Regions from separate parts of the Caulobacter sp. LARHSG274 genome, predicted to be linked through region 2. Evidence: riboswitches for the same ligand, from Rfam matches in the RefSeq annotation. Region 2 holds a riboswitch; the other holds the start of a gene.
What was found. A riboswitch is a leader RNA that binds a small molecule or an ion and turns the genes downstream of it on or off. The one in region 2 is predicted to bind glycine.
Positions count from the first base shown of each region.

Region 1 (14,289 bases), on a different contig from region 2:
GATCGTCCATCGGCAAGCGGAACATGCTCCAGTCGTCCAGGAGCGCGCCGTCCAGGGTGACGGCGCCGGTCAGTCCCGTCTGCTCGGTGCGGATGGCATGCGAATAGTTGATGCGTCCGGTGTTCTCGACCAGGATGTCGAGCGTGGCGGGTCCGGCCCGCTGGGGCAGCTCCACCGTTTCCTGGCCGAGACGACGATCCAGCGTTCCGACCAGCTTCTGGTCGACATAGACCTGGGCGTAGCTGTGCATGCCCTTCAGGACCAGGGCGCCGGCCTGCCCTTTGGCGAGGCGGACCCGGTAGAGGACGTAGCCGTAGTTCTGGTCCAGTTCCTCGAAGGTCAGCGGCCGCTTGGCGCGGACCGGGTCGGGAAGGTTGCGCCATAGCGAGGCGCTGCGCCGGACCGGAGAGACCGGGAAGGTGGCGGCGACGCTCGGCGCGGGCGTCGGCGCGGCCGGCTTGCCCGTGACCTCGGCGATGACCGAGGCCAGCAGGCCGTACTTGTAGCGGGGGTTGCCGGCCTCATCGAGCGGCGCGTCATAGTCGTAGCTGGTGGTGTCCGGATGGTAGTCGGTCCCGGTGTGCGAATCCGCGCCGTTCATCCAGCCGAACGTGGTGCCGCCGTGGAACATGTACAGCGACACCGAATAGCCGCGCTTCAACATGAAGCCCAGCTCTTCGGCCTCCTTGCGGCCGTCGGTCTCGTGATGGTCCTCGCCCCATTTGTCGAACCACCCCGCCCAATATTCGCCGACCATCCGCACGCCGTCGGGCCGGAACGCCTCAAGCTTGGCGACAGCATTCTCGGCTCCGCCCGAGCCGAAGTTCACCACGGAAGGCAGATGGGGCAGGGACCCCTTGGCGAGGTCGGACGCCTGGTTGGACGTGAACAGCACGCCATTGGCCAGCCCGGCCCGGCGGTAGGTCGCCTCCAGCCCTTCCAGATAGGCCTTGTCGTCGCCGAACGCGCCGTACTCGTTCTCCAACTGCACCGCGATGATGGGGCCGCCATTGCGCAGCAGCAGCGGCTTGACCTCCTGGCCCAGCCGCAACATCCACCGCTCGACCGCGGCGGTGTACTTGGGATCAGTCGAGCGCAGGACGAGGCTGCGGTCCTTCAGCAGCCACGACGGATAGCCGCCGAGCTCCCATTCAGCGCACACATAGGGGCCCGGCCGCAGGATCACGTCGAGCCCTTCGGCCTGGGCGGCGCGGATGAACGCGGCCAGATCGTTCTGGCCGGTGAAGTCGTAGACCCCGGGACGCGGCTCATGCGCGTTCCAGAACGCATAGGTGGTGATGGTGTTCAGACCCATCGCCTTGGCCTTGCGCAGGCGGTCGCGCCAATAGGCGCGCGGAATGCGGACATAGTGCATCTCGGCCGAAATGACCTGGTAAGGCTTGCCGTCCTTCAGGAACCCCGCGCCGCTGACCACGAAGCTGTGCGTCGGCGGGCTGGGTTGCGCCCTGGCGGGCAACGACGACAGCGCCGATGCCGAGAGCGCCGCGCATAACATCAATCGAACAGCCAGCTTCACATGTCTCTCCCGCCGTGGTCGTTTGGAATCGAATTTGTCCGACAAGACGACCTTACTTTAGCGAGGGCGGGCCCGGCTAGGGCCTGCTTCTCGGCGCGTCGTCATCGGCTGCAAGCGCGGCCGAAGCTGGTCCATGGGTCCGATGTGGCGTAACGTCGTTCTTCTTGGAGGAGATCCGCGATGACGCCTTGGGAACTCAAGGGCCGGGAGCTCGTCAACTGCACCTGCGAGTACGGCTGCAACTGCCAATTCAACGCCCTGCCCGACAAGGGTCACTGCCACGCCGTGGCCGGGATCCTGGTCGAGGCCGGCCATTTCGGCGACACCCGCCTCGACGGGACGAGGATCGCGGCGATCTTCAAATGGCCGGGACCGATCCACGAGGGCCATGGCGAGGCGATCGCCTTCGTCAATGAGGAGGCCGCCCCCGCCCAGCGCGAGGGCCTGCTGCGGATCATGACCGGCCAGGACACCGCGCCGTTCGCCACCATGTTCGCGGTGTTCGCCTCGACGGTGACGAAGATGCACGAACCGGTGTTCACCCGGATCGACATCGAGGTCGACGTCGACGCCCGCAAGGGCCGGGTCTTCGTGCCCGACTACATCGAGATGACCGGTCGGCCGATCGTCAACGCCGTGACCGGCGCGGAGTCCCGGGCCCAGATCGTGCTGCCCGCCGGCTTCGAATATGAGCTGGCCGAGATTGGCAGCGCCACCAGCCGGACCGGCGGTCCGGTCCTGGTGCAGATCGATGACAAGTATGCCCAGTTCGCTCAGCTGCACATGAACAATGACGGCCTGATCCGTTCGCGGGCCGCGGCCTGAGGTGGCGGACGCGGGCCGCGCGGCGCTGCTGGAGCGCCTGCTGCGGCGCGACCGGCTGATCACCGCCGGCGGACTGGTCCTGCTTTGCGCCCTGGCCTGGCTCTATGTGCTGACCGGCGCGGGGCTGGGCATGAGCGCCTGGGACATGACCGCCCTGTCGCTGTTCCCGCACAAGGCGGCCGAGGCCTCAAGCGCCATGGCCATGGCTCCCGGCATGACCATGGATCCGCCGGCCTGGAGCCCCGGCCTCTGGATCCTGACCGCCGCCATGTGGGGAACGATGATGGTGGCGATGATGCTCCCCAGCGCCGTCCCGGCCATCTTGCTGTACGGGCAGGTGCACCGCCGGGCCGTCGCCAACGACCAGGGGACGGAGGTGGCTCCGGCCTGGATGTTCGCGGCGGGCTACCTGCTGGTGTGGTTCGCCTTCTCGCTGGCGGCGGAGGTCCTCTACTGGGGCTTGGAGCGCCCAGGCCTGATCTCGATGGCGACCATGGGCTCGCGCAGCCGCTGGCTGTCGGCGGGAGTGCTGGCGGCCGCCGGGCTCTACCAGTTGTCGCCGCTGCAGACCGTCTGCCTCAGCCATTGCCGCTCGCCCGCCGCCTTCCTGTCGCGCCATTGGCGGCCGGGCCGGTTTGGCGCCGTCCGGTTGGGCGTCGTGCATGGCGTGTACTGCCTGGGCTGCTGCTGGCTGCTGATGGCGCTGCTGTTCGTCGGCGGGGTGATGAACCTGGCCTGGATCGCCGCCCTGACCCTGCTGGTCCTGGCCGAGAAGCTGCTGCCCGGCGGCCCGTGGGTCGCCCGCGCGGCCGGCGTGACGCTGCTGGCCTGGGGCGTCGCGACGCTGCTGGTGTGAAGGGCGGCAGGGCCCGAAACCGGCCGCAAACCCCTGTCGCGCCCGCCCAACCGCAACAAGGTTGAACACCTGAAACGATTCGACCTTGAAATGACCTTGGTCGCGCCGTTGCAAAGCCCGGTTCGGATCCCAATCTCTAATTCGACGCGGACAACCCGGCTCCTTCCCCCCGGCCGGCCCCAGCGTCCATATCGCGAAAGCGCAGCGTCCGTGCCTCTCCCCCGGCACGGGCGCTGTTCTCGTTCCGCGACCGAGAAACTTCGCTCATATGGCGGTTGAGCCCTAGCCAAGCCGGCGTCCGCGCCCCATCTCGCTCGGGCGGCGGCGCTTTAACGCCCCGACGCGGCGATCCAGGGGCCCCATGGCGATCATTTCCGTATCCGGTCTGACCAAGACCTATGCTTCCGGCCACCAGGCCTTGAAGCGCGTCGATCTCGACATCCGTCCGGGCGAGATCTTCGCCCTGCTGGGTCCGAACGGGGCCGGCAAGACGACGCTGATCAGCATCATCTGCGGCATCGTCAATCCCAGCACCGGCACGGTGACGGCCGACGGCCACGACGTGGTCAGGGACTACCGCGCCGCTCGCAGCAAGATCGGTCTGGTGCCGCAGGAGCTGCACACCGACGCCTTCGAGACCGTCTGGGCCACGGTGCGTTTCAGCCGCGGCCTGTTCGGCAAGCCGCGCAACGACGCCCATATCGAGAAGATTCTGCGCGACCTGTCCCTGTGGGACAAGAAGGACAGCAAGATCATGGCGCTGTCAGGCGGCATGAAGCGACGGGTGATGATCGCCAAGGCCCTCAGCCACGAGCCGACCATCCTGTTCCTCGACGAGCCCACCGCCGGCGTCGACGTCGAGCTGCGGCGCGACATGTGGGAGATGGTCCGCAGGCTGCGTGAAAGCGGCGTCACCATCATCCTGACCACCCACTATATCGACGAGGCCGAGGAGATGGCCGACCGCATCGGGGTGATCAGCAAGGGCGAGATCATCCTGGTCGAGGACAAGGACGTCCTGATGCGCAAGCTGGGCAAGAAGCAGCTGACTCTGCAGTTGCAGAGCCCGCTGGAGGCCGTGCCCCGGGGCCTGGCGGACCTGCCGCTGGAGCTGGCGGCCGACGGCCACGAGCTGATCTACACCTTCGACGCCCAGGCCGAGGAGACCGGCATCGCCGGCCTGCTGCGGCGGCTGGGCGAGCAGGGCGTCGACTTCAAGGACCTGCACACCAGCCAGAGTTCGCTGGAAGAAATCTTCGTCAGCCTGGTGAGGGACGGACAATGAACCTTCACGCCATCAAGGCCATCTATCGCTTCGAGATGGCGCGCTGGTTCCGCACCCTGGCCCAGAGCGTGATCTCGCCGGTGCTGTCGACCTCGCTGTACTTCGTGGTGTTCGGCTCGGCGATCGGCTCGCGGATGCAGTCGATCGACGGGGTCAGCTACGGCGCCTACATCGTGCCGGGCCTGATCATGCTGTCGCTGCTGGGCGAGAGCATCTCCAACGCCTCGTTCGGCATCTACATGCCCAAATGGGCGGGCACGATCTATGAGCTGCTGTCGGCCCCGGTATCGTGGCTCGAGACGGTGATCGGCTATGTCGGGGCGGCGACGACCAAGTCGGTGTGCCTGGGCCTGCTGATCCTGGCCACCGCCCGGCTGTTCGTGCCGTTCGAGATCCTGCACCCGTTCTGGATGCTGGGCTTCCTGGTCCTGACCGCGGTGACCTTCAGCCTGTTCGGCTTCGTGATCGGGGTCTGGGCCAACGATTTCCAGAAGCTGCAGATCGTGCCGGCCCTGGTGATCACCCCCCTGACCTTCCTGGGCGGCAGCTTCTATTCGATCAGCATGCTGCCGCCGATCTGGCAGAAGATCACCCTGTTCAACCCCGTGGTCTATCTAGTCAGCGGCTTCCGCTGGGCCTTCTACGGGGTGTCGGACATCGGGGTCGTCGTCAGCTTCGGCGCGATCCTGGTCTTCCTGGCCGTCTGCCTGGCGACGGTGTGGTGGATCTTCCGGACTGGGTATCGGCTAAAGACCTAGAGGGTCATCGCACCGTCAGCACGGCCCCCTCGACGGCGACCACCAGGACCTTCTGGCCCGGCGCCGGCTGCGCGCCGTCCTCGGCGATCGCGGCCCATTCCTTGCCGTCGGCGAACACCCGGCCGCGGCCGTGCTCGAACGCCCCGACCACCTCGCCGTCGCGGCCGATCAGCCGCAGGGCCGGGTCGTTGAGGGCGGGGCTGGCCGGGCCGTCGAGGGCCGGGCGCAGGTACTTGCGGGCCAGATAGGTCGTGGCGATGGTCAGCAGCGCGAACAGGCCCACCTCGACCGGTGGGCCGGGCGGCGCGAACAGCGTCAGCAGGCCGACCAACCCAGCACTGGCGGCCGGCCACAGCAGCCAGCCGCTGCCGGTGGCCACCTCGATCGCCAGGAAGATCGCCGCCGCCGCCAGCCACACCCAGAACGGATGGGTGGCGTAGAACAGCATCAGGCCATGCATCGGCTCAGACTCCGCGCCGCGGCGTCGGCGGGACCACGGTGCGCGGGCCATCGCCCCCGCCCAGGGTCTTCACCAGTTCGGCGACCCCGGCCACCGTGCCGGTCAGGCCCGCGAAGTCGGCCGGGACGATCACGGTCTTGGCGTTGGGCGACTTGGCCAGCTCGCCGAAGGCTTCGACATATTTCTGGGCGATGAAATAGTTGATGGCGTTGACGTCGCCCTTGGAGATGGCCTCGGACACGAAGGCCGTCGCCTTGGCTTCCGCCTCGGCCGAGCGTTCGCGGGCCTCGGCCGTGCGGAACGCGGCTTCCTTGCGGCCCTCGGCCTCGAGGATGGCGGCCTGCTTCTGGCCCTCGGCCCGGGCGATCGCCGACTGCTTCTCGCCCTCGGCCTCGGTGATCACCGCCCGCTTTTCGCGCTCGGCCTTCATCTGGCGGGCCATGGCGTTGGTGATGTCCGGCGGCGGGGTCAGGTCCTTGATCTCGATGCGGGTGACCTTGACGCCCCACGGGCCGGTGGCGTGGTCGATGGTCGACAGCAGGCGGCTGTTGATCTGGTCACGCTGGCTGAGCACCTCGTCCAGCTCCATCGAGCCGACCACGGTGCGCAGATTGGTCTGCGACAGCTGGGTGATGGCGTACATCAGGTTGTCGACCCGATAGGCGGCCTGCGAGGCGTCCATCACCTGGATGAAGACGATGGCGTCGACCTTCACCGAGACGTTGTCCTTGGTGATCACCTCCTGCTGGGGCACGTCGAGGACCTGCTCCATCATGTTGACCCGCCGGCCGATGGTCTCGAAGAACGGCGTCAGGATGCTGATGCCGGGCCTGAGCGTTCGAGTGTAGCGGCCGAACCGCTCGACGGTGAATTCGCGCCCCTGGGGCACGATGATGATCACCTTCAAGACCAGGAAGATCGCCAGCGCCACCAGCGCCAGCGGTACGAGATAAGACATCACGACAGGCGCCTCCCACAACCGATGGGGGAGACTAGCGCGCCGCTTCGCCGTCCGCCATGGAATCCGGTTCGGCCGGTTCGGGGGCCGTGGTCCGCATCGACCGGGCCAGCTGGGCGGCCAGGGCCTGGCCGTGGCGGGCGCTGTCCTGCTCGGCCCGGCGGCTGGCCTCGTCGCAGGCCGGGAACTCGCCCTGGCGGGCGGCGAAACCGGTATTGAACCGGTCGCGCAGCTGGGCGTCGAAGGCCTGGTCGGCCTTTTCCACCTCGGCCAGCCGCACCATCCGCGCCCGCCAGTACTGGTCGGCCGGACCTTCGCACAGCTGCCGCAGGGCGTGGCTCTCGCCGAGGGTGAAGGCCAGGTCGAGCAACTTCTGGCGTTCGACCGGACCCCGGTCCTGGGCCAGGACGGCGGCCGTCGGGACCAGCAGGGGCAGGGCGAGAAGGGCGGCGAACAATGGGCGGTTCATGACCGCACTATCCTCATCGCGGGCGGCCTTGTCACCGCCTCGCCGCCGGGTGATTCGGAAAGGCCTTGCGATGGCGACCGATCGGAGCGACCCTGTGGATAAGCCAGCCAAAGAGCTGTGGATAACGCAGAAGCTAAAGCAGGGAGGTCGACCATGGCTGAAGTGCATTATGGAGTCGTTCGCGTCGGAACAACCTGGTCGATCATCGGCGACCAGTTGCGGGTCGGGACCTACGCCACCCGCGATCAGGCCGAGAGCGCGGCCCGGCGTCTGGCCGAACAGACCACGGGCGTCGGCCTTCCGGTGCGGATGCACCTGCAGGACGACATGGGCCAGCTGCACAGGCCGACCCTGCTGAGTTGAAGATCAGGCCGTTCGATGTCCCACAGCCAGCTGGAAAGCGGCGGGGTTCAGCTCGTCAGCAGGCGCGGCAGCTTGAAGGTCACCGTTTCCCGGGCCTCGACCAGTTCCTCGACGGTCAGGTCGTAGCGAGCGGCGATCGCGTCGATCACGCCCTGCACCAGGTCCTCCGGGGCCGAGGCTCCGGCGGTGACCCCGACGGCGGCGACGCCTTCGAACCAACTCCAATCGATGCCGCGGGCGTCGTCGATCAGGTGGGCGTCCTGGGCGCCGGCGCGTCGCCCGACCTCCATCAGCCGCACGGAATTGGACGAATTCGTCGAGCCGACCACCAGGATCAAGTCGGAAACCCCCGCCAGCATCTTCACCGCCTCCTGGCGGTTGGTGGTGGCGTAGCAGATGTCTTCCTTGTGCGGGGCGGCGATGCCCGGGAAGCGCGCCTTCAGGGTGTCGACCATCTCAGCCGTGTCGTCGACCGACAGGGTGGTCTGGGTCAGGAAGGCGACATTGCCGGCGTCTTTAGGAACCCAGGCGCGGGCGTCGTCGATGTCCTCGATCAGGGTCACCACGCCCTCGGGCAGCTGGCCCATGGTGCCGACCACCTCGGGATGGCCGGCATGGCCGATCAGCACGATCTCGCGCCCGGCGTCATAATGCTTCTGGGCCTCGACATGGACCTTGGAGACCAGCGGGCAGGTGGCGTCGAGATAGACCATCTCGCGAGCCTTGGCCGTGGCCGGCACCGACTTGGGCACGCCATGGGCCGAGAACACCACGGGGCGGTCGTCGGGGGCCTCGTCCAGTTCCTCGATGAACACCGCGCCCATGGCTTTGAGGCGATCGACCACGTGGCGGTTGTGGACGATCTCATGGCGCACATAGACGGGGGCGCCGAACTTCTCGATCGTCCGTTCGACGATCTGGATCGCCCGGTCGACGCCAGCGCAAAAGCCGCGCGGACTGGCCAGGACGACACGGAGCGGACGGCGGCCGGAGGGCGGGATCGGCGAATGGGCGTTCATGCCCCGAACCTAAGGGTTCCGCGCCCTTCGCGCCAGCGCCAGGCGCCGCCGCCTCGCCAATCGGCCGCAAGTCAGCTGCACATTGCGACGTCACGCATATGCCTTTATCAGGCTCCATGACGCCGACGGGGAATTCCCGCACAGGCTCTTCATTCTCGGACCGGACGTTTCATGCGCCGCAAGCTCTCCGTCGCCCTCAGCGCCCTGATGGCCCTTTCGATCGCCGCCACGGCGACGAGCGTCTATGCGCAACAGCGCGGCCGCGGCGACCAGGGTCAAGGCGGCGGCGACGACGACCAGGCGGCCAAGAAAAAGAAGCGCGACGATGAGTGGAACCAGCCCAAGGCCCCCCTGGCCCAGCTGCGCAACGCTGGCCCGTGCCCCTATGTGAAGGTGCTCTACGACGCCAGCCGCTATGTCGAGTTCAAGGAAGGCAAGGAGTCGGCCGCCCAGACCGGCTTCACCGGCGAGATCCAGGGCCTGTCCTCGGGCTGCGCCTACAAGAGCAGCGACCCGATCAAGATGCAGGTCCAGATCCTGTTCGAGCTGGGACGTGGCCCGCTGGCGACCGACAGCCGCAAGACCTATCGCTACTGGGTGGCGGTGACCGAGCGCAACAAGGACGTCCTGGCCAAGGAATATTTCGACCTGCCGGTGAACTTCCCGCAGGGCCAGGACCGCGTCTATGCGACCGAAACCCTGAAAACCATCACCATCCCGCGGGCCGACGAAAAGGTCAGCGGCTCCAATTTCGAAGTCCTGATCGGCTTCGACATCACCCCGGAAATGGCCGCCTTCAACCGTGACGGCAAGCGCTTCCGCGTCAACGCCGGCCAGACCCAGCAGGCCCAGACCCAGCCAGGAACCCCGGCCAAGCCATGAGTGATTTGAAGCGGTCCCTGAGCGAGGCGGCCGCGGCCGCCTTCCAGGCCGCCGGACTGTCCCCCGACTTCGGCCGCGTCACCGCGTCCGACCGGCCCGACCTGGCCGATTTCCAGTGCAATGGCGCCCTGGCGGCGGCCAAGAGCGCCAAGCGCAATCCGCGCGAGATCGCCGTCCAGGTGGTCGACCTCCTGAGGGCCGACTCGCGCCTGGCCTCGGTCGAGATCGCCGGCGCCGGCTTCATCAATATGCGCGTCAGCGACGAGGCCCTGTCGGTCCGGGCCCGAGAGATCGCCGCCGACCCGCGCGCCGGGGCCGAGCCGCTGGCGAAGCCGCGCCGGGTGCTGGTCGACTATGCCGGTCCGAATGTCGCCAAGCCGATGCACGTGGGCCATCTGCGGGCCTCGATCATCGGCGAGTCGATCAAGCGCCTCTATCGGTTCCGCGGCGACGAGGTGAAGGGCGACGCCCACTTCGGCGACTGGGGCTTCCAGATGGGGTTGCTGATCGTGTCGGTCGGCGATGAACGCGGCCTGTTCGACGGTTGGATCTCCGAAGCCACAGGCCAGTTCGTCGGCGATGAAGCGAGCGCTCAGGTCCATCTGCAATTGCGCGACCTGGGCCTTGAGGATCTGGACCGCGCCTATCCGCTGGCCGCCGCCCAAGCCAAGGCCGACGATGCGTTCCGCGACCGCGCCCGCCGGGCGACGGCCCTGCTGCAGGGCGGCGCCGGCGCCTATCGCGCTATCTGGGCCCGCTTCGTCGAGGTCAGCCGCGTGGCCCTCGAACGGGAATTCAAGGCGCTCGGCGTCGAGTTCGACCTCTGGAAGGGCGAAAGCGACGCCAACGACCTGATCCCCGGCATGATCGCCGACTTGGAGGACAAGGGGCTGCTGGTCGAGGACCAGGGTGCCCGGATCGTCCGCGTCGCCCGCCCCGGCGAGACCAAGAAGAAGAAGCTGCCTGACGGTTCGGTGGTCGAGGTCGAGAGCCCCGATCCGCTGCTGGTGGTGTCGTCGGAGGGCTCGGCCATGTACGGCACGACCGACCTGGCCACGATCCTCGACCGCCGCCAGTCGTTCGACCCGCACCTGGTCCTCTACTGCGTCGACCAGCGCCAGGCCGATCACTTCGAGCAGGTGTTCCGCGCCGCCTACCTCGCCGGCTACGCCGAACCGGGCGGCCTGGAGCACATCGGCTTCGGCACTATGAACGGCGCCGACGGCAAGCCGTTCAAGACCCGGGCCGGCGGCGTGCTGAAGCTGCACGACCTGATCGAGATGGCCCGTGAAAAGGCCCGCGAGCGGCTGCACGAGGCCGGCCTCGGTGCCGAGCTGCCGCCCGAAGCCTTCGAGGACATCGCCCACAAGGTGGGCGTGGCGGCCCTGAAGTTCGCCGACCTGCAGAACTTCCGCGGCACCTCCTATGTCTTCGACCTCGACCGCTTCACCAGCTTCGAGGGCAAGACCGGGCCGTACCTGCTGTATCAGTCGGTGCGCATCAAGAGCATCCTGCGCAAGGCGGTCGAGCAGCAGCTGGCGTCGGGGCCGATCATCGTCGGCGAGCCGGCCGAACGCGATCTGACCCTGCTGCTGGACGCTTTCGAGGGCGCCTTGTCGGAGGCCTACGACAAGAAGGCCCCCAACTTCATCGCCGAGCACGCCTACAAGCTGGCCCAGACCTTCTCCCGATTCTACGCCGCCTGCCCGATCCTCAGCGCCGAGGACTCGGCCGTGCGGGCCTCGCGCCTGGGTTTGGCCGAGACGACGCTACGACAACTGGAGCTGGCGCTGAACCTGCTGGGCATCGAAGCGCCGGCGCGGATGTAGGTTTTCAGGGTCGTTCAAGATCCTTGAGGGTCGCCAGCAGGCCTTCGACCCCGCCGGTCTCCAGATATTGCTGGGCCACCAGCACCAGGCGCAACTGCTTGGCTAGCAGGGCCAACTGGCGGTGCTGGTTTTCGGTGCGCTTCTGGGCGGTCTCGGCCTCCAGGGCGTCGGCTTCGGCCAGCAGCTTGCGGACCTCGGCGAGAGTCTTCTCGTTCTGGACGCCGGCCCGCTTCAGATATTCCTTGATGCTGCGCAGGCCCTCGGCGGCGATGGCGTGGGCCTCGTCGCGGACCGTGGCCTGGGTCTCCGGATCGGCGATGGCGTCGAGCACCCGGCCCAGGGCGCCGTTGAGCTTGCTCATCAGGCCGGTGCGGGCTTCGCTCTGCAGCGGCAGCAGTCCGCGTGCGTTGATCAGCGACGGCAGGTTGGCGCCGTCGGACACCAGGGTCCTGCGCCGCGCCTCGACGAACACCTTGATGATGAACCTCGATGCGGCGATCGCCCGTTCGGACTGCAGCACGGTGGCCGCCATGATCACGCCGTGCTCGGTGAAGACGTAGGGGCGATAGCGTGCACCGCCGTGCGACGAACTTGAGATCGCAATCTGCGATCTCAAGTTCGAGAATTCTTCTGTGGAAAGGCGGAAGGCGAAACCGTCGAACTTCGTCGCGTTGCGGCGTGCCTGTTCGTTCAGGCGGCGTGTTTCGACACCAAAAAGTCTAGCGAGATCAACGTCGAGGATGACGGACAAATCCCGAACCTCTACAACCGTCGGAGTCTGGTCGGCTTCGAATTCCGGGATGGAGGCGGGCAGGTTCATCATGCTTGCTCGTCTTTGAGGTCGCAAATTGCGACCTCAAGTTTGAAGATGTGTCGCCTGAATTGCAATCTATGCGATCTTCGTTCCAGAACCGGTCGTCTTCGTCGTTGACTCCCGCCGCCCCGTCGCCCAAACACCCCTCGACCCTCGCGGGAGACGTCGGGATTCGGATCCCGAGGCCGAAGGCGCAACCGCCCCGGAAACGCTCAGGCAAAAGGACCGCGCGGGTTTAGGAACGCTGGAAAGAGGCAGCCTGAAAGGGTCGCCCGCCGAAGGAGCAAGGCCGTCTGGTGCGGCCGGAATCTCTCAGGTCAAAGGGACAGCGGGGGCGAGACCACCTGGCGAAAGCCGGGCGGCGTCGCCGACCCCGATTGGAGCCCAAAGCGTGTCCGAGCCAGATCTCAAGAAGACGCCCCTGTACGACGCGCACGTCGCCGCCGGCGCCCGGATGGTGCCGTTCGCGGGCTATGCCATGCCGGTGCAATACAAGGACGGGGTGCTCAGGGAGCACCTGTGGACCCGCGCCCACGCCGGCCTGTTCGACGTCTCGCATATGGGCCAGGCCCGGCTACGAGGCGAGAACCCGGCCAAAAGCTTCGAGAAGCTGGCCTCGGCCGACTACCGGGGCCTCAAGCCGGGCAAGCAGCGCTACGCCGTGCTGCTGAACGATCAGGGCGGGGTGATCGACGACCTGATGACCGCCCGTCCCGACGACGACGGCCTGTTCGTGGTGGTCAACGGCGCCTGCAAGGACAACGACTACGCCATCATCGCCAAGGCGCTGGCGGGCGAGGTCACGGTCGAGCGCCTCGAAGACCGCGCTCTGCTGGCGCTGCAAGGTCCGGAGGCCGCCGCCGTGCTGGCCGCCCATGTCCCCGCCGTCGCCGACATGGTGTTCATGGACACCGCCGCCCTGACCGCCTTCGGGACCGACGCGATCATTTCGCGCTCGGGCTATACCGGCGAGGACGGCTACGAGATTTCGGTTCCTGTGCGCGAGGCCGAGCGCATCTGGAACACGCTGCTGCAAGACGAGCGGGTCAAGGCCATCGGCCTGGGCGCCCGCGACAGCCTGCGCCTCGAGGCTGGCCTGCCGCTCTACGGCCACGACATGGACGAGACGGTCTCGCCGATCGAGGCCGGCATGCCGTTCGCCGTCGGCAAGAGCCGCCGCGAGGCCCGGGACTTTCCGGGCGCCGACCGGATCCTCAGGGAACTGGCCGGCGACCTTGAGCGCGTTCGCGTCAATCTGAAGGTGCTGGAAGGCGCCCCCGCCCGCGAAGGCGCGGAGATCGCTGACGAGGCCGGCGCCGTGGTCGGCGTGGTCACCAGCGGCGGTTTCGGCCCCAGCTTCGGCGGCGCGATCGCCATCGGCTTCGTGCCGCCTGCCCTGGCGGTGGTCGGCTCCAAGCTGAAAGTCATCGTCCGCGGCAAGCCGCAGGCGGCGCAGGTCGTAACCTCGCCGTTCGTCCCGACCCGCTACGTGCGCAAGATCTAGCTCCAGACACAAAGGGCCCAGACCATGAAGTTCACCAAGGATCACGAGTGGGTCGTCGTCGACGGCGACATCGCCACCGTAGGCATCTCCGGCTACGCCGCCGAGCAACTGGGCGACGTGGTGTTCGTCGAGGTTCCGGAGGTCGGCAAAACCGTAAAACAGGGCGACGCCCTGGCGGTGGTCGAGAGCGTCAAGGCCGCCTCCGACGTCTACGCCCCGGTGTCGGGCGAGGTGGTCGAAGCCAATGGTGAACTGTCCGACAGCCCCGAAACCGTCAACGCCGTGCCGGAGGCCGGCGGCTGGTTCGCCAAGATCAAGCTGTCGAACCCCGCAGAGGTGGACGCGTTGATGGACCGCACGGCCTATGAAGCGTTCCTGAGTTCGCTTTAGGAAGAGAACCCTTCCCCCTTGATGGGGGAAGGGCAGGGTTGGGGGTGACCCCGCCGCCCGCAACACCCCCATCCCCGACCCTTCCCCCATCAAGGGGGAAGGGAGCACGCCGCGGAAGCTTTTCATGCGCTACCTTCCCCTCACACCCAAGGATCGCGCCGACATGCTCGGCGTCATCGGCGCGGAGACGATCGACGAGCTGTTCGTCGACGTGCCCGCCGTCGCCCGCCGTACCGGCCTGGTCGACCTGCCGCTCCACGCCGGCGAGCTGGAGGTCGAGCGCGAGATGCTGGCCTTGTCGCGCCGCAACCGCTCGGCTTCGGAAGGCCCGTTCTTCGTG
Region 1 covers NZ_JBIXJO010000007.1:90,987-105,275, reverse strand. The annotation lists gene ACIPQB_RS14150 (glycoside hydrolase family 35 protein) at 1-1,477, opposite strand, end outside; gene ACIPQB_RS14145 (DUF1326 domain-containing protein) at 1,718-2,362, shown strand; gene ACIPQB_RS14140 (DUF2182 domain-containing protein) at 2,364-3,218, shown strand; gene ACIPQB_RS14135 (ABC transporter ATP-binding protein) at 3,580-4,503, shown strand; gene ACIPQB_RS14130 (ABC transporter permease) at 4,500-5,261, shown strand; gene ACIPQB_RS14125 (NfeD family protein) at 5,266-5,721, opposite strand; gene ACIPQB_RS14120 (SPFH domain-containing protein) at 5,726-6,679, opposite strand; gene ACIPQB_RS14115 (TIGR02301 family protein) at 6,714-7,148, opposite strand; gene ACIPQB_RS14110 (hypothetical protein) at 7,302-7,511, shown strand; gene ispH (4-hydroxy-3-methylbut-2-enyl diphosphate reductase) at 7,559-8,530, opposite strand; gene ACIPQB_RS14100 (Tat pathway signal sequence domain protein) at 8,702-9,412, shown strand; gene argS (arginine--tRNA ligase) at 9,409-11,241, shown strand; gene ACIPQB_RS14090 (ORF6N domain-containing protein) at 11,246-12,061, opposite strand; glycine riboswitch at 12,202-12,293, shown strand; gene gcvT (glycine cleavage system aminomethyltransferase GcvT) at 12,432-13,559, shown strand; gene gcvH (glycine cleavage system protein GcvH) at 13,584-13,949, shown strand; gene gcvPA (aminomethyl-transferring glycine dehydrogenase subunit GcvPA) at 14,074-14,289, shown strand, end outside.
Region 1: linked by a shared signal. The riboswitch ahead of gcvT (glycine cleavage system aminomethyltransferase GcvT) and the one ahead of ACIPQB_RS19040 (TonB-dependent receptor) in region 2 are both predicted to bind glycine.

Region 2 (14,289 bases):
TGGCCCAGCAGGTCGGGCGCGACGACATCGTCCGCACCGCCCGCGACCTCGGCGTCACCGACCCGATCCCCGACGACCTGACCCTGGCCCTGGGCACCGGCCCGATGAGCCTGGTGCGGCTGACGGCCGCCTACGCCGCCATCGCCGCCGGCGAGGCCCCGGTGGTCCCGCACGGCCTGGCCGCCTGGCGCAAGCCGCCGACCCATCCGCTGGGCAAGGGCGAGCTGGCGGGCATGCGCGACCTGTTGCGCTCGGCCGTGCATCACGGCACCGGGGTCGAGGCCGCCATCCCCGGGGCGTTCGGCAAGACCGGCACCAGCCAGAACTACCGCGACGCCCTGTTCGTCGGCTATGTCGGCGACCTGGTGGTCGGGGTCTGGGTCGGCAATGACGACAACAGCGCCATGAACGGCGTGGTCGGCGGCGGCCTGCCGGCCAAGATCTGGCGAGAATTCGCCAGCTACGCGGTCGGCCGCGGCGCGCCGCGCCTGGCGCCCGCCGACGACCCGCCGCCGCTGACCGAAGAGGACCTGATCGACCCGGCCCTGGCGCCCGACGCGCCGGACGAGGCGGTTCCCGCCGTCGACGCCGCGCCGATCGCCACCGACCCCGCCGTGCCGCCGCCGGATTCCGCCGCGCCGCCCGCCGACACGTCGCCGCCGGTGATCGCCCCGCCAGTCCCCGCGGCCTCGCGGCCGAACAACTAGCCCGTCGTCGCTGTCGCCAGGACGGCGCCGGATGACCCCGCGCGGGCAACCGGGCGCAAACCCGCGCGGCCGGGCCTGCGCCCTGTTGATCCGCTCCCGCGGCCGTCCAAGTCTCGTCGCCGGACTGAACCGTCGAGGGTCGGGTGAAACAGAGTCGCGCCGAAATCGTCGCCTTCGTCGGCGGCCAGATCCTGCCGCACGAGGCGGATGTCCGGGCCTGGCTGCGGCGGACCGGCGCCCTGGCCGCTGATGTCGACGACATCATCCAGGAGACCTATTGTCGGCTGGCGGCCTTGGAAACCGTGACCCACATCGTCAGCGGCCGCGCCTACTTCTTCCGCACCGCCCGCAACATCGCCATCGAGAAAATCCGCCGGGCGCGCATTGTTCGCATCGACTGCGTCACGGAAATCGACGCGCTGAACGTCGTAGATGATGAGCCCTCGCCAGAACGCGTCGTCGCCGGACGGCGCGAACTGCTCCGGGTTCAGCGCCTGATCGAGGGATTGCCCGAACGTTGCCGACAGATCTTCACCCTCCGCCGCATCCAGGGCCTCTCGCAGCGCGAGGTGGCCGCCCGGCTCGGCGTGACCGAGAACGTCGTCGAAATGCAGTCGATGCGGGGCTTGCGTTTAATACTGCGCGCCTTAACGGAGACTTCAGCGCAAGATCAGCCGGCAGCCGACAAGGGTCATGACTTCATTTCAGTCCGCAAACGAGATCGATGACGCGGCGGCCGACTGGGCCGCCCGCGCCGATGCTCGCGGACTCGACGTCGAGCACGATCCCCAGCTCCAGGCCTGGCTGGACGGCGACCCGCGCCGGCGCGGCGCCTTCCTGCGCGCCCAGGCGGCGATCAGCTTCCTCGACCGCGGCCGCGCCCTGGCCGGAACCCCGGCGGCGGCGCCCAAGGCCCCTGCCCGTCCCGACCGCCGCGCCCTGATCGCCGGGGCCGGCGGCGCCTGCGCCGCGGCCCTGGTCGGCGGCGTCGGCCTGTGGGCCGCCCGGCCCCAGCGCCTGGACACCCGCCTGGGCGAGATCCGCCGCGTCCCCCTGGCCGACGGCTCGCTGGTGGCGATCAACACCCAGACCGCCCTCGACGTGGCGATGAAGACCGGCTCGCGCCAGATCGTCCTGCGCCAGGGCGAGGCCTGGTTCCAGGTCGCCAAGGATCCCGAGCGCCCCTTCGTGGTCGCCGCCGGCAAGGTGCGGGTGCGGGCGGTGGGCACGGCCTTTTCGGTGCGGCGCGGCGACCGCGAGGCCGACGGCGTCGACGTTATGGTCACCGAGGGCGTGGTCGAGACCTGGATCCAGGGCGAGGCCGCCCCCCGCCAGCGGCTGGCCGCCGGCAGCAAGATCCTGCTGGCCAGCACGGCCTCGCCCCAGGTCGCGCAATCCCCCTCCGAGATCGAGCGGAGCCTGGCCTGGCGCAATGGCGAGATCGCGCTGGACGGCGAAAGCCTCGGCGAGGCCGCCCGGCTGTTCAACCGCTACAACAGCCGCCAGATCGTCATCGACGACCCGCGACTGGCCGAGGAGCGCTTCATCGGCCTGTTCCAGACCAACGACCCCGACAGCTTCGCGGCGGCGGTGGCGGCGACCCTCGACGCCAAGGTCAGCGACGATCAGCGGACCATCCGGATCAGTCGCGACCGTGTTTCCTGAACAAAGACGCCGCGGTCGATAATCAGCAGATCGAATATGCGCCATCAGTTTCGACGATATGAGCAAACCTTATTCATGTCTGATTTATACTGATTGAGCATCTGTGGCCGAGTCCCGCCTATCCTCCAGAACAAACCTGGGGATAGTCATGAAGAACCCGCGAACTGTATCGACGGATCTCGCCACACCCGCTGCGCCCGGTCCAGCCGAGACCGCGCACGCGAAACGGGCGCCGGGTGTCGCCGAGGGGGCAAAAGCGGGCTTGTTCGGCCGTGGCCGGAACAATCGCCCGATCCGACGCCGGAAAATCGGCCCGCAACCCTCGTCCTGTCAGGAGGCCGCGTTTGGCGGGCTCCGGATCGATGGGGGATTGTCGATGGGCGATTGGACGAACCGTTCCGCGAGACGCAGGCTGCTGTGCGCCGCGTCAGCCGTGTGGGCCCTGAGCGCCGGGGCGGCTTTCGCCCAGGCCATGCCGTTCAAGATCAACGCCCAGCCGGCCGCCACCGGCATTCCCCAGTTCGCCCGCCAGGCCGGGGTGCAGATCCTCATCCAGTCCGAAGCCGCCCAGGGTCGGCGCACCGCGCCGGTGCAGGGCGCCCTGTCGGTGCCCGAGGCGCTGGACCGGCTGCTGGCCGGCACCGGCCTGGTGGTGGTGTCCAACGACGGCAAGACCATCATCCTGGCCCCGCCGCGCACCGGCCTGGTCAAGGCGCGCTGGTCGGCCGCCCCTGACGCCGCCCCGGCCGCGGCGCCCGAACCGCCCCCCGCGCCCGACGAGCCCAGCGTCATCGAGGAGGTGATCGTCACCGGCACCCGCTCGACCTCGCGTACGGTCACCGAAAGCATGGCCCCGATCGACGTGATCTCGGCGGCCGAGCTGAGCAAAAGCGGCAAGCAGTCGACCCGCGACCTGATCTCGACCCTGGTGCCGTCGGCCAACACCTCCAACAGTGGCGCCGGCGCCAGCTTCGCGGTCAAGACCGTGTCGCTGCGCGGCCTCAGCGCCGACCAGACCCTGGTGCTGGTCAATGGCAAGCGCCGGCACAACACCGCTATCCTGTTCGTCAACGGCACCACCCAGAACGGCCAGTCGCCGGCCGACCTGGACCTGATCCCCTCCGCCGCGGTCGAGCACATCGAAGTGCTGCGCGACGGCGCCTCGGCCCAGTACGGCTCCGACGCCCTGGCCGGGGTGATCAACATCATCCTCAAGAAGAGCCCCGAGGGCGGCTCGCTGTCGGCCCTGTACGGCAAGACCGCCGAGGGCGACGGCGAGACCGGCCAAGTCTCGGGCAATATCGGCATGAGGCTGGGCGAGGCCGGCTACCTGAACCTGACCGGCGACGTGCGGATCAACGACCTGACCGACCGCGGCGACAAGACCCCTAACACCACGGTGATGTACTTCCCGCGCAACGCCCAGGGCCAGCCGGTCAGGGTGGGGACGCCGGGCGCCACGCCCGACCCGCGCGAGGCCACCGCCAACCGCCACACCAGCCACCCCGGCTCGCCGGCCGTGCAGCTGTTCTCGCTGGGCTACAGCGCCGGGACGCCGATCACCGACGACATCGACCTCTATTCGTTCGGCACCTTCGCCAGCCGCAACACCGCCGCCTGGCTGACCTTCCGCAATCCCAACGCGGTCAACAACAACGTCGCCGTCACCCCCGACGGCTACACCCCGCGCCTGTTCCTCAAGGACCGGGACTTCCAGGTGACGGCGGGCGCCGAGGGCAAGGCGCTGCTGGGCTTCGACTGGGACCTCAGCTCGTCCTTCAGCCGCGACAGCGTCGGCTATCACGAGAACTCCCTCAACGCCTCGATGGGGCCGGCCAGTCCGACCCGCTTCTACATCGGGACCCTGAAGTTCCAGGAGTGGACCACCAACCTCGACGTCACCCGCGAGATTCCCACCGCCTGGTTCGCCAAGCCGCTGTTCCTGGCCGGCGGCCTGGAATATCGCGCCGACCAGTTCCAGATCGAGGCGGGCGAGCCGGCCTCCTACGTCAACGGCGGCTATGTCGCGCCGGCCGGCAGTCCGCAGGCCGGGGTGGTGTTCGCCGGCGGCTCGCAGGGCGTGACGGGCTTCCCGCCGTTCTCGGCCGGAACCTTCAAGCGCAACAACGCCAGCGCCTATCTCAACATCGAGCAGAGCCTGACCGATAAGTGGGAAGTCGCCCTGGCCGGCCGCTTCGAGCACTATTCGGACTTCGGAAACGCCAAGACCTTCAAGCTGTCCAGCCGCTACGCCTTGACGCCCTGGCTGGCGGTGCGGGGCACGGCCAGCACCGGCTTCCGCGCCCCGTCCCTGCAGCAGCAGCACTACGCCTCGTCCAGCACCATCGGCGTCATCGTGCCGCCGGCCACCACCACCCAGCTCTATCCCGTGCAGCTGCTGCCGCCCGACAACCCGGCCGCCATCGCCCTGGGGGCCAAGCCGCTGGAAGCGGAAAAGTCGACCAACTACTCGGTCGGCCTGGTCGCCCGGCCCCTGCCCCGCCTGAACGTCACCCTCGACGTCTACCAGATCAAGATCGACAACCGCATTCTGCAGAGCGGCAATCTGGGCCCGAACGCGGCGGTCAGCGCGGCCCTGGCCAGCCAGGGCCTCAATCCCCAGCAGGCGGCGTTCTACTACGGCAATTTCGCCGACACCTCGACGCGCGGGGTCGACCTGGTCGTCGACTACAAGACCGATCTCGGCGATTTCGGCGCGGTGCGCTGGACCTTCTCGGCCAACCACAACAAGAGCAAGTTCGACCGCATCGTCGCACCGCCCCCGGTGCTGGCGGCGGCCGGCCTGGTCTATATCGACCGGGTCAAGATCGGCGACCTGACGGTCGGCACGCCCAAGGACAAGTACATCTTCGGCGCCGACTGGACCCTGGGCAAGTTCGACACCAACCTGCGCCTGACCCGCTATGGCGAGGTCATCCAGCGCACCGCCTTGGCGACCAACGACGAGACCGTCAGCCCCAAGCTGATCGTCGACCTCGACCTCAGCTACGCGGCCACCGAAACCATCACCGTCAGCGTCGGGGCCAACAACCTGCTGGACGCCTATCCCGACAGCGTCCGGGCCGCCAACCGCGGCACCCCCGCCTTCGCCTATTACAACCAGTACTCGCCCTACGGGATCAGCGGCGGATTCTACTACGCCCGGCTGGCCGCGCGGTTCTAGGCTTCAGTTCGCCGGCCCGGGTCGCGGATCCGGGCCGGCCTTTTCTCGTGGGTTGACGCAATGACCAAGACTTCCCCGCCCGGCGTCAGCCGGCGTCGGCTGTTCTCTCTGGGCGGGGGCGCGATCGCCGCCACCGGCGCCGTCGCCCTGGCGGCGACCGCGGCAGACGCCGCCGAGCCGGCCCCGCGCGAGGACATCCGGTCCGCGACCGCCGTCGAAGGCACCAACATCTGCGCCGCCGTCTCGCCCGACGGCTTGACGATCGCCTTCGACGTCTACGCCATGCTGTGGCTGATCCCGATCGCCGGCGGGCCCGCCAAGCGCCTGACCGACGACATCTTCGAGATCGCCCAGCCCGACTGGTCGCCCGACGGCAAGCGCCTGGCCTTTCAGTCCTATCGCGACGGCAATTTCCATGTCTGGACGATCGGGGTCGACGGCTCGGACCTCAGGCAATTGACCCGCGGCGCCTTCGACTGCCGCGAGCCGCGCTGGTCGCCGGACGGGGGCAGGATCGCCTTCTCGTCCGACCGCGGCGGCCGCTACGGCGTCCACGTCCTTGACCTGGCCAGCGGCCAGATCACCGCCTTCAGCAGCGGGCCGGGCGACGAATTCGAGCCCTCCTGGTCTCCCGACGGCCAGAGCCTGGCCTTCACGGTCGACAAGGTGCGGATCGACGTCCAGGACCTTGCCGGCGCCCGGCGCACGATCGCCAAGGTCAAGGCCTCGACCGACCGCTTCAATGCCGCCTCGGTGGCCAGCCCCGCCTTCACCCCTGACGGCCGCGACGTGCTCTATACGGCGATCGAGGACGGCAAGGCCGAGCTGCGCAGCGGCGCCGCCGGGCCGATCGTCCAGGGCGAGGACGTCTTCCCGTTCCGCGTCTCCTGGCTGCCCTCCGGCGCGTTCGTCCACACCGCCGACGGCCAGATCAAGCGCCGCGCCCTGGGCGGCGGCCCGGCCCAGGCGATCGCCTTCACCGCCACCGTGCCGGTGATCCGCCCCCGTTACACCAAGAAGAGCCGCGACTTCCTGTCGGCCAAGACCCGGCCGGTGGTCGGGATCGGCAGCCCGGCCCTGTCGCCCGACGGCCAGCAGATCGTCTTTCGCGCCCTCAACGACCTCTACCTGCTGCCGGTCGCGGGCGGCCGCGCCCGGCCGCTGACCGAGGATGCGTTCAGCAAGGTCGACCCGGCCTGGTCGCCGGACGGCAAGACCCTGGCCTATTCGACCGACAAGGGCGGCAGCCTCGACATCTGGCTGCGCGACATGGCCACCGGCCAGGCCCGCCAGCTGACCCGGTTCGAGGGCGCGGCGGTGTCCAGCGCCTGGTCGCGCGACGGCAGGTCGATCGCCTTCCTCAGCCAGAACGGCGGACTGTTCGCGGCCGACGTCGCCACCGGCCAGACCCGGCGGCTCTACGCCGACCTCTGGGAGCCGGGCAAGCCCAGCTGGGGTCCAGGCGACAAGACCATCGCCTATGCGGCCTTCAAGCCCTATTCGGCCCGGTTCCGCGAGGGGCTCAGCGAGATCCTGACCGTCGACCTGGAGACCGGCAAGGGAAGCTACGCCCCGATCCTGCCCGACCGCTCGCTGGGCACGCGCGGCGACGACGGCCCGGCCTGGTCGCCGGACGGCAGCCGCATGGCCTTCGTGTTCGCCAGCCGCCTGCATGTCGCCCCGGTCGACGCCGCCGGCCGGCTGACTGCGCCGCCGCGGGCGATCAATGACGAGGTCACCGACGCCGTCAGCTGGAGCGGCGACGGCAAGACCCTGCTCTATCTGTCGGCCGGCGTGCTGAAACTGATCGCGGCCGACGGCGGCGCCCCGCGCGTCGTGCCGCACGGCCTGACCTGGAGCAATGTCCGGCCGCAGGGGCGGATGGTGGTGCGGGCCGGCCGGCTGTGGGACGGCAAGTCGCCCGAGCTGCGCGAAAACGTCGACGTGCTGATCGCCGACGGCCGCATCACCGACGTGGCCAAGGCCGGCGAGGTCGGCGGCGACGTCCAGATGATCGACGCCACGGCCTCGACGGTGATGCCCGGCCTGATCGACATGCACACCCACCGCCAGATGCAGGGCTACGGCTATGGCGACCGCGAGGGCCGGCTGTGGCTGTCGCTGGGGGTGACCACCACCCGCTCGCCCGGCGGCCCGGCCTATCACACCGTCGAGGACCAGGAGGCGATCGAGTCCGGGGCTCGCGTCGGCCCGCGCTACTACGCCACCGGCGAGGCGATCGACGGCTCGCGGATCTTCTACAACTTCATGCGGCCGGTCACCGAGCCGGGCCAGATGGCGCTGGAGATGAAGCGGGCCGAGGCGCTGTCTTACGACCTGATCAAGACCTATGTCCGGCTGTCGGGCGAGCGCCAGAAGGAGGTGATCGCCTGGGCCCACGCCAAGGGCCTGCCCCTGACCTCGCATTACCATTATCCGGCCCTGGGCCTGGGCATGGACGGCATGGAGCACCTGGGCGCGACCAGCCGCACCGGCTATTCGCGCACGGTCAGCGCCCTGGGCGTGATTTACCAGGACGTCAACGCCGCCTTCCTGGCCAGCCGCGCGGCCCGCACCCCGACCCTGTTCACCTCGACAGCTTTGCTGGCCGACGACCGCTCGCTGGTCGACGATCCACGGATCCGCGCCCTCTATCCGCCCTGGGAATACGCCCGGCTGCAGGAGCGGGCCAAGCAGATGGCCGGCATGGACCGCACGGTGATCCTGGCCTCGCTGGCGCGCAATGTCGCCGAGGTGGCCCGCACCGTCCGGGCCGGCGGACGCATCGTCACCGGCACCGACTCGCCGATCGACTTCAACGCCGTCAGCCTGCACATGAACCTGCGGGCCATGGTCCGCTACGGCATGACCCCGTTCGAGGCCCTGGTCACCGCCACCAGCGCCTCAGGCGAATATCTCGACGAGCCGCTGGGCGTCATCGCGCCGGGGGCCTATGCCGACCTGGTGGTGGTCGACGGCGATCCGCTGGCCCGCATCGAGGACGCCGCCAAGGTGGTCAAGGTCGTCAAGCACGGCCAGGCCTATACGGTCGCCGACCTGATCGCCCCGTTCGCGGCGCACGAGGCCCATGCGGCCCTGGACGGCGGCCGGCGGTTCGTCTGCGAGGCGACGCCGGAATATTGGTGGCACGATCCGGACTTCCTGGCCCATGCTCGCGCTTCGTGCTGCGACGGCGCCTGCGGCTTCGCGCCGGGCATGGGTCTACGCGTCTAGCTTTCCTTCGGTTTTCAAGATCGCTCGGGGACGACAATGGGCATTTCGCGACGCAATTTTCTGACGGCGGTGGGCGGCGCAGGCGGCTATGGCGCGCTCTACACCACCATGATGGGCCTGGGCCTGCTGGCCGCGCCGCGCGCCTATGCCGGCGCGCCGAAGCTGCCGGCCGACGGCGGCGCGGGCAAGTCGGTGGCGATCCTCGGCGCCGGCATCGCCGGCCTGGTCTCGGCCTACGAGCTGCGCAAGGCGGGCTACGAAGTCACCGTGCTGGAAGCGCGCGATCGGCCCGGCGGCCGGGCCTGGTCGGTGCGCTCGGGCTCGAAGATCGTCCAGACCGGCCGGCCGGACCAGGTGGTCGACTGGGCCGAGGGCAAGCACGCCTATTTCAACGCCGGCCCGGCCCGCATCCCGCAGTGGCACCACGCCATCCTCGGCTACTGCCAGGAACTGGGCGTGCCGCTGGAGGTGATGGTCAACGCCAACCGCTCGGCCAAGCTGGACTTCGGCGGCCAGGTGGTCACCGAGCGCCAGGCGGTCGACGACACCCGCGGCGCCTTCACCGAGCTGCTGGCCAAGGCCGTCGACAAGGGCGCGCTGGACCAGGAACTGACCGGCGTCGATAAGCAGAAGCTGCTGGGCTACCTGTCGGCCTATGGCGACCTTTCCAAGGGCAATGTTTACGCCGGCTCGACCCGCGCCGGCTTCCTCGCCTCGCCCGGCGGCTACGACCATCCGCCCAAGGGCGGCGAGCCGCTGCGCATGGCCGACATGATGAAATCGCAGTTCTGGGGCGCCAGCCTGATCTTCGAGGAGATCATCGACATGCAGGCCACCATGCTGCAGCCGGTCGGCGGCATGGACCGGATCTCCTACGCCCTCTACGAACAGGTCAAGCCGGCGGTGAAGTTCGAGGCCGTGGTCCAGCAGCTGCGCAAAACTGCGAAAGGCGTGAAGATCGTCTATGCCGACGCCGCGGGCGAGCACGCCCTGGACGCCGACTTCTGCATCTGCACCATCCCCCTGCCCGTGCTGTCCAAGATTCCGTCCGACTTCTCGCCGCGGGTGAAGCAGGCGATCGCCGCGGCCGAGTACCACCACGGCACCAAGGTGGCCTGGGAGACCCGCCGGTTCTGGGAGCAGGACGATTTCCAGTACGGCGGCCTGGGCTGGACCGACGAGGCCAACGAGCTGGTCTGGTATCCCAGCGGCGGCATCGGCGAGAAGACCGGCATCCTGGTCGGGGCCTATTCGATCGGCTTTTCCGGCCCGGCCAGCCCGCCGAAATACGCCGGCATGTCGTTCGAGGACCGCTTCGCCCTGTCGCGCAAGGTGATCGACAAGTTCCACCCCGGAAAGGGCCAGGAACTGACCAAGCCGTTCACCGTCTCGTGGAAGCAGACGCCTTATAACGAAGGCGTGGCGGTCGGCTGGACCGACGCCCAGCGCGCCACCGACTATGCCGAGCTGTGCAAGCCGGACGGCCCCTTCTACTTCGCCGGCGAGCACATGAGCTACATCAACGCCTGGCAGGAAGGCGCGGCGCTGTCGTCGCACGAGGCGATCAAGCTGATCCAGGCGCGAGTTTCGGCGGCATGACCGGCCGGGCCAAGGCCGCCTGTGGGCTATTGCCGGGCCGCTTTCGATCAAGTCCGGCGCCTTGTCCAAGGCCTGGAAAGGCGCCGGGCGCCGCCACGCGCGGCAGAGCGTACCTGCCGGCTCCCCGTCCCCGTCGTCAATTGACATAGGACCTGTTGCCGATACCGTCGAAAGGCTCTCGCGGGAGAGACCGGGCCTGGCCCGGCGCTGAAGGCGAAACCACCCCGGAAACGCTCAAGCAGAAGGACCGCCCGAGCTTCTAAACGCTGGAAAGCAGGGCGCCGCATGCGCCCTCGCCGAAGGAGCAAGGCGACGCCGTCGCTGAATCTCTCAGGCGCCAAGGACAGCGGGGGTGTGCAAGGCGGGCCATTCCGGCGCGCCCGACATCCCTGGCGCCTTCATGACCTGACTCGCAAGCTTTACCCTGTTCAGAACGCGCCGAAAATCTCACAACGCGATGATCAAGACGATCATGGCGAAGCGCCCTTTTGCAAGGTCAATACTACACATTAGCAATGTTCATAATTTAGACACAAGTGGTTGCCGTTTTCACTTCTTAATTGCTTTTAGCAACCCACAAACCTTTCGGAGTTTACCGAAACGCCAGGAACAGTGATCTTTCCCATCAGCAAAAAGATTGGGGATAATCATGACAAGAAACAGCCGCTCGCCCGCCACCCGTCCGCTCAGGGCCCTTCTGCTCGCCGCCTCGATCCTTGGCGGCGCAACGCCCGTTCTGGCCCAGGAAGTCGACAAGAGCTCGGAAGTCGACGCCGTCGTCGTCACCGGCAGGCGGGTCTCGGAGGCCAGCGTCGCCATCGGCACCGACCACGCCACTGCGACGGTCTCGATCACCCGCGCCGCCCTGCTTTCGGCCCCGGCCGGCATCACGGGCCTGAAGATGCTGGAGTCCCTGCCCGGCTTCAACGTCCAGGCCAACGACGCCCTGGGCATGTACGAGTTCGGCAATTCGGTCTCGGTGCGGGCCTTCAACTTCCAGCAGATCGGCTTCCTGCTCGACGGCATTCCGATGGGCCGCAGCGACCAGTTCGGCGGCAGCCCGATCTATCGCTATGTCGACAACGAGAACCTCGACCGCGTGACCGCCTCGGCCGGAGCCGGCGACGTCGCCCTGCCCAGCTATGCCTCGCTGGGCCCGATCGTCGACTATTTCACCAAGGTTCCGGACAAGACGATGGGCGGCGCCTTCAGCCAGACCCTGGGCAGCGACTCCCTGCGCCGCACCTTCCTGCGGCTGGAGACCGGCCAGCACGGCGGCCTGTCGGCCTATGCCAGCGGCTCGTGGATCAAGGGCGACCTGTGGCGCGGGCCCGGCACCATCGACCGCAAGCACTATGAGGCCAAGGTTCGCTACGACATGAGCAACGGCGGGAACCTGATGTTCCAGACTGTGCACAACCACTATTTCGACTACGACTCGCCCGACATCACCATCGCCCAGTACAAGAACACGCCCGACCCGTTCTACGGCACCACGCCGGACCTGTTCGGACGATCGGGCCGCAGCTTCGCCTACTTGGGCTATGTGCCGACGCTTCCGGAGACAACGGCGGGCGTGAAATACTCCAACGCCAACTACAACCAGTACTACAAGTTCGCGGTCAACAAACGCCTCGACCACCTGTACGGCCTGACCCTGAACACGCCGATCACCGACGCGATCAGCATCAGCAGCACGGCCTATTACGAGAAAAAGGGCGGCTATGGCGTGTCGCCGGAGTCCTATGCCACATCCCTGGCCGCCTATCGGGCCGAGGTTGCGGTCGGCATCGCCGGCCTGACCGCGCCCAAGGGCCTGCAATACGGGCGCTCGGGCGTCGAGGGCGAGCGCAAGGGCGTCACCTTCAGCGGCGACTGGAAGATGGGCTTCAACACCCTGTCGGCCGGCGTCTGGCTGGAGCGGGACGACTATCACCGCACCCAGGCGCGCTACAATGTCGTCGACGGCAATCCCGACGGCGCGCCCCTGCTCAACGAACCGGTCCGTCTGCAGCGCAATTACCAGTCCAGGCGCGACACCGTGCAGTTCTTCGTCAAGGACACGGTCAAACTGCTCGACGACAAGCTGAAGGTCGATCTGGGTTTCAAGACCCTGGACATCGACTACAACATCAATGGCAAGCGGCAGGTGGCCGACTATCTGAACCTGCGCACGCCGTCGATCGACGCCAACTGGAAGGACAGCTTCCTGCCCCAGGTGGGCCTGGTCTACACGGTCAATCCCCACGACCAGCTGTTCTCGTCCTATTCGGAGAACATGGCCCTGCCGCGCGGGGCCGACGACGTGTTCTCGGCCGCAAGCCCGATCGTTCCGGCCCCCAAGGCCGAGACCTCCAAGAACATGGAGCTGGGCTATCGAACCAACCGCCCGACGATCAACGCCTCGTTCGTGGTCTACAACACCACCTTCCAGAACCGCCTGCAGTCCTATTCGGCCCTGGTGCCGGGCAGCACCACCACCGAGACCTTCTATCAGAACGTCGGCGGGGTGAAGGCTCACGGGGCCGAGTTCAGCGGCCAGTGGAAGCCCGAACTGCTGGGCGGCAAGGTCTATTTCAACGGCAACCTGTCGTACAACGTGTCCAAGTTCGAGGACAACTTCGCCGGCAACAAGATCGCCGGCAATCGCCTGCCCGACTTCCCCGAATGGCTGTTCCAGGGCGGCGTGACCCTGGAGCCGGCCGACGGCGCCCTGGTCAATATTTCGGCCCGCCACAGCAGCTCGCGGTTCTCCAACTACACCAACACCGAGGAGACCAAGGGCTATACGATCTTCAACGCCTATATCGAGCTGGGCGACGGGTTCGCGGCCGGTCCGTTCAAGCAGGTCAAGACCCGGGTCAACATCGATAACATCTTCGACAAGGACTATCTGGGCACGATCAGCGCCCCGATGGTCGCCACCCCGGCCTTCTTCCGTCCGGGCCCGGCGCGGACGATCCAGTTCACCCTGTCCGCCGACTTCTAGGCCCATGGTCCGGCCGGCCCACGAGGCCGGCCGGACATCGCTGAAAGCGTTTTTTATGACCCGTCCCATCGCCCGCGCCCTGCTGCTGGCCGCCGCGTCCGCCCTGGCGCTCGCTGCGCCCGCTTTGGCAGCCGAAACCGCCGCTTCGGCCCGCAAGCTGCACGAGAGCCTGCTGACCCTCGACACCCACCTCGACACCCCGGCCAATTTTGGCCGTCCTGGCTGGGACATCCTCGACCGCCACGACGCGGAAAAGGACGGCTCTCAGATCGACTATCCGCGGATGGTCGAGGGCGGCCTCGACGGCGGCTTCTTCGCCATCTACACGCCGCAGGGCCCGCGCACGCCGGAGGCCACCCGCGCCGCCCGCGACGCGGCCCTGATCCGCGGCGTCGAGATCCGCGAGATGGTCGCCAAGCACGGCGACAAGTTCGGCCTGGCGCTGAAGGCCGACGACGCCCAGGCCATCGCCGCCCAGGGCAAGCGCGTGGTCTTCGTCAGTATCGAGAACAGCTATCCGATCGACGGCGACGTCACCCTGCTCTCGACCTTCTACGCCCTGGGGGTGCGGATCTCGGGTCTGGCCCACTTCAAGAACAACGACATGGCCGACAGCTCGACCGACAAGCCCGAGTGGCATGGCCTCAGCCCGCTGGGCAAGCAGTACGTCGCCGAGGCCAACCGCCTGGGCGTGGTGCTGGACGGCTCGCACTCGTCGGACGAGGTGCTGGACCAACTGATCGCCCTGTCGAAGACGCCGGTGATCCTGACCCATTCGGGCTGCAAGGCGGTGTTCGACCATCCGCGCAACATCGACGACGCCCGGATCAAGGCCCTGGCCGACAGCGGCGGGGTGATCCAGATCGACGCCTTCTCCAGCTATCTGATCGAGACGCCCAAGAACCCCGACC
Region 2 covers NZ_JBIXJO010000014.1:10,196-24,484, reverse strand. The annotation lists gene ACIPQB_RS19070 (transglycosylase domain-containing protein) at 1-707, shown strand, start outside; gene ACIPQB_RS19065 (RNA polymerase sigma factor) at 851-1,435, shown strand; gene ACIPQB_RS19060 (FecR family protein) at 1,401-2,372, shown strand; gene ACIPQB_RS19055 (TonB-dependent receptor domain-containing protein) at 2,806-5,556, shown strand; gene ACIPQB_RS19050 (amidohydrolase family protein) at 5,617-8,790, shown strand; gene ACIPQB_RS19045 (flavin monoamine oxidase family protein) at 8,827-10,389, shown strand; glycine riboswitch at 10,646-10,746, shown strand; gene ACIPQB_RS19040 (TonB-dependent receptor) at 11,039-13,378, shown strand; gene ACIPQB_RS19035 (dipeptidase) at 13,434-14,289, shown strand, end outside.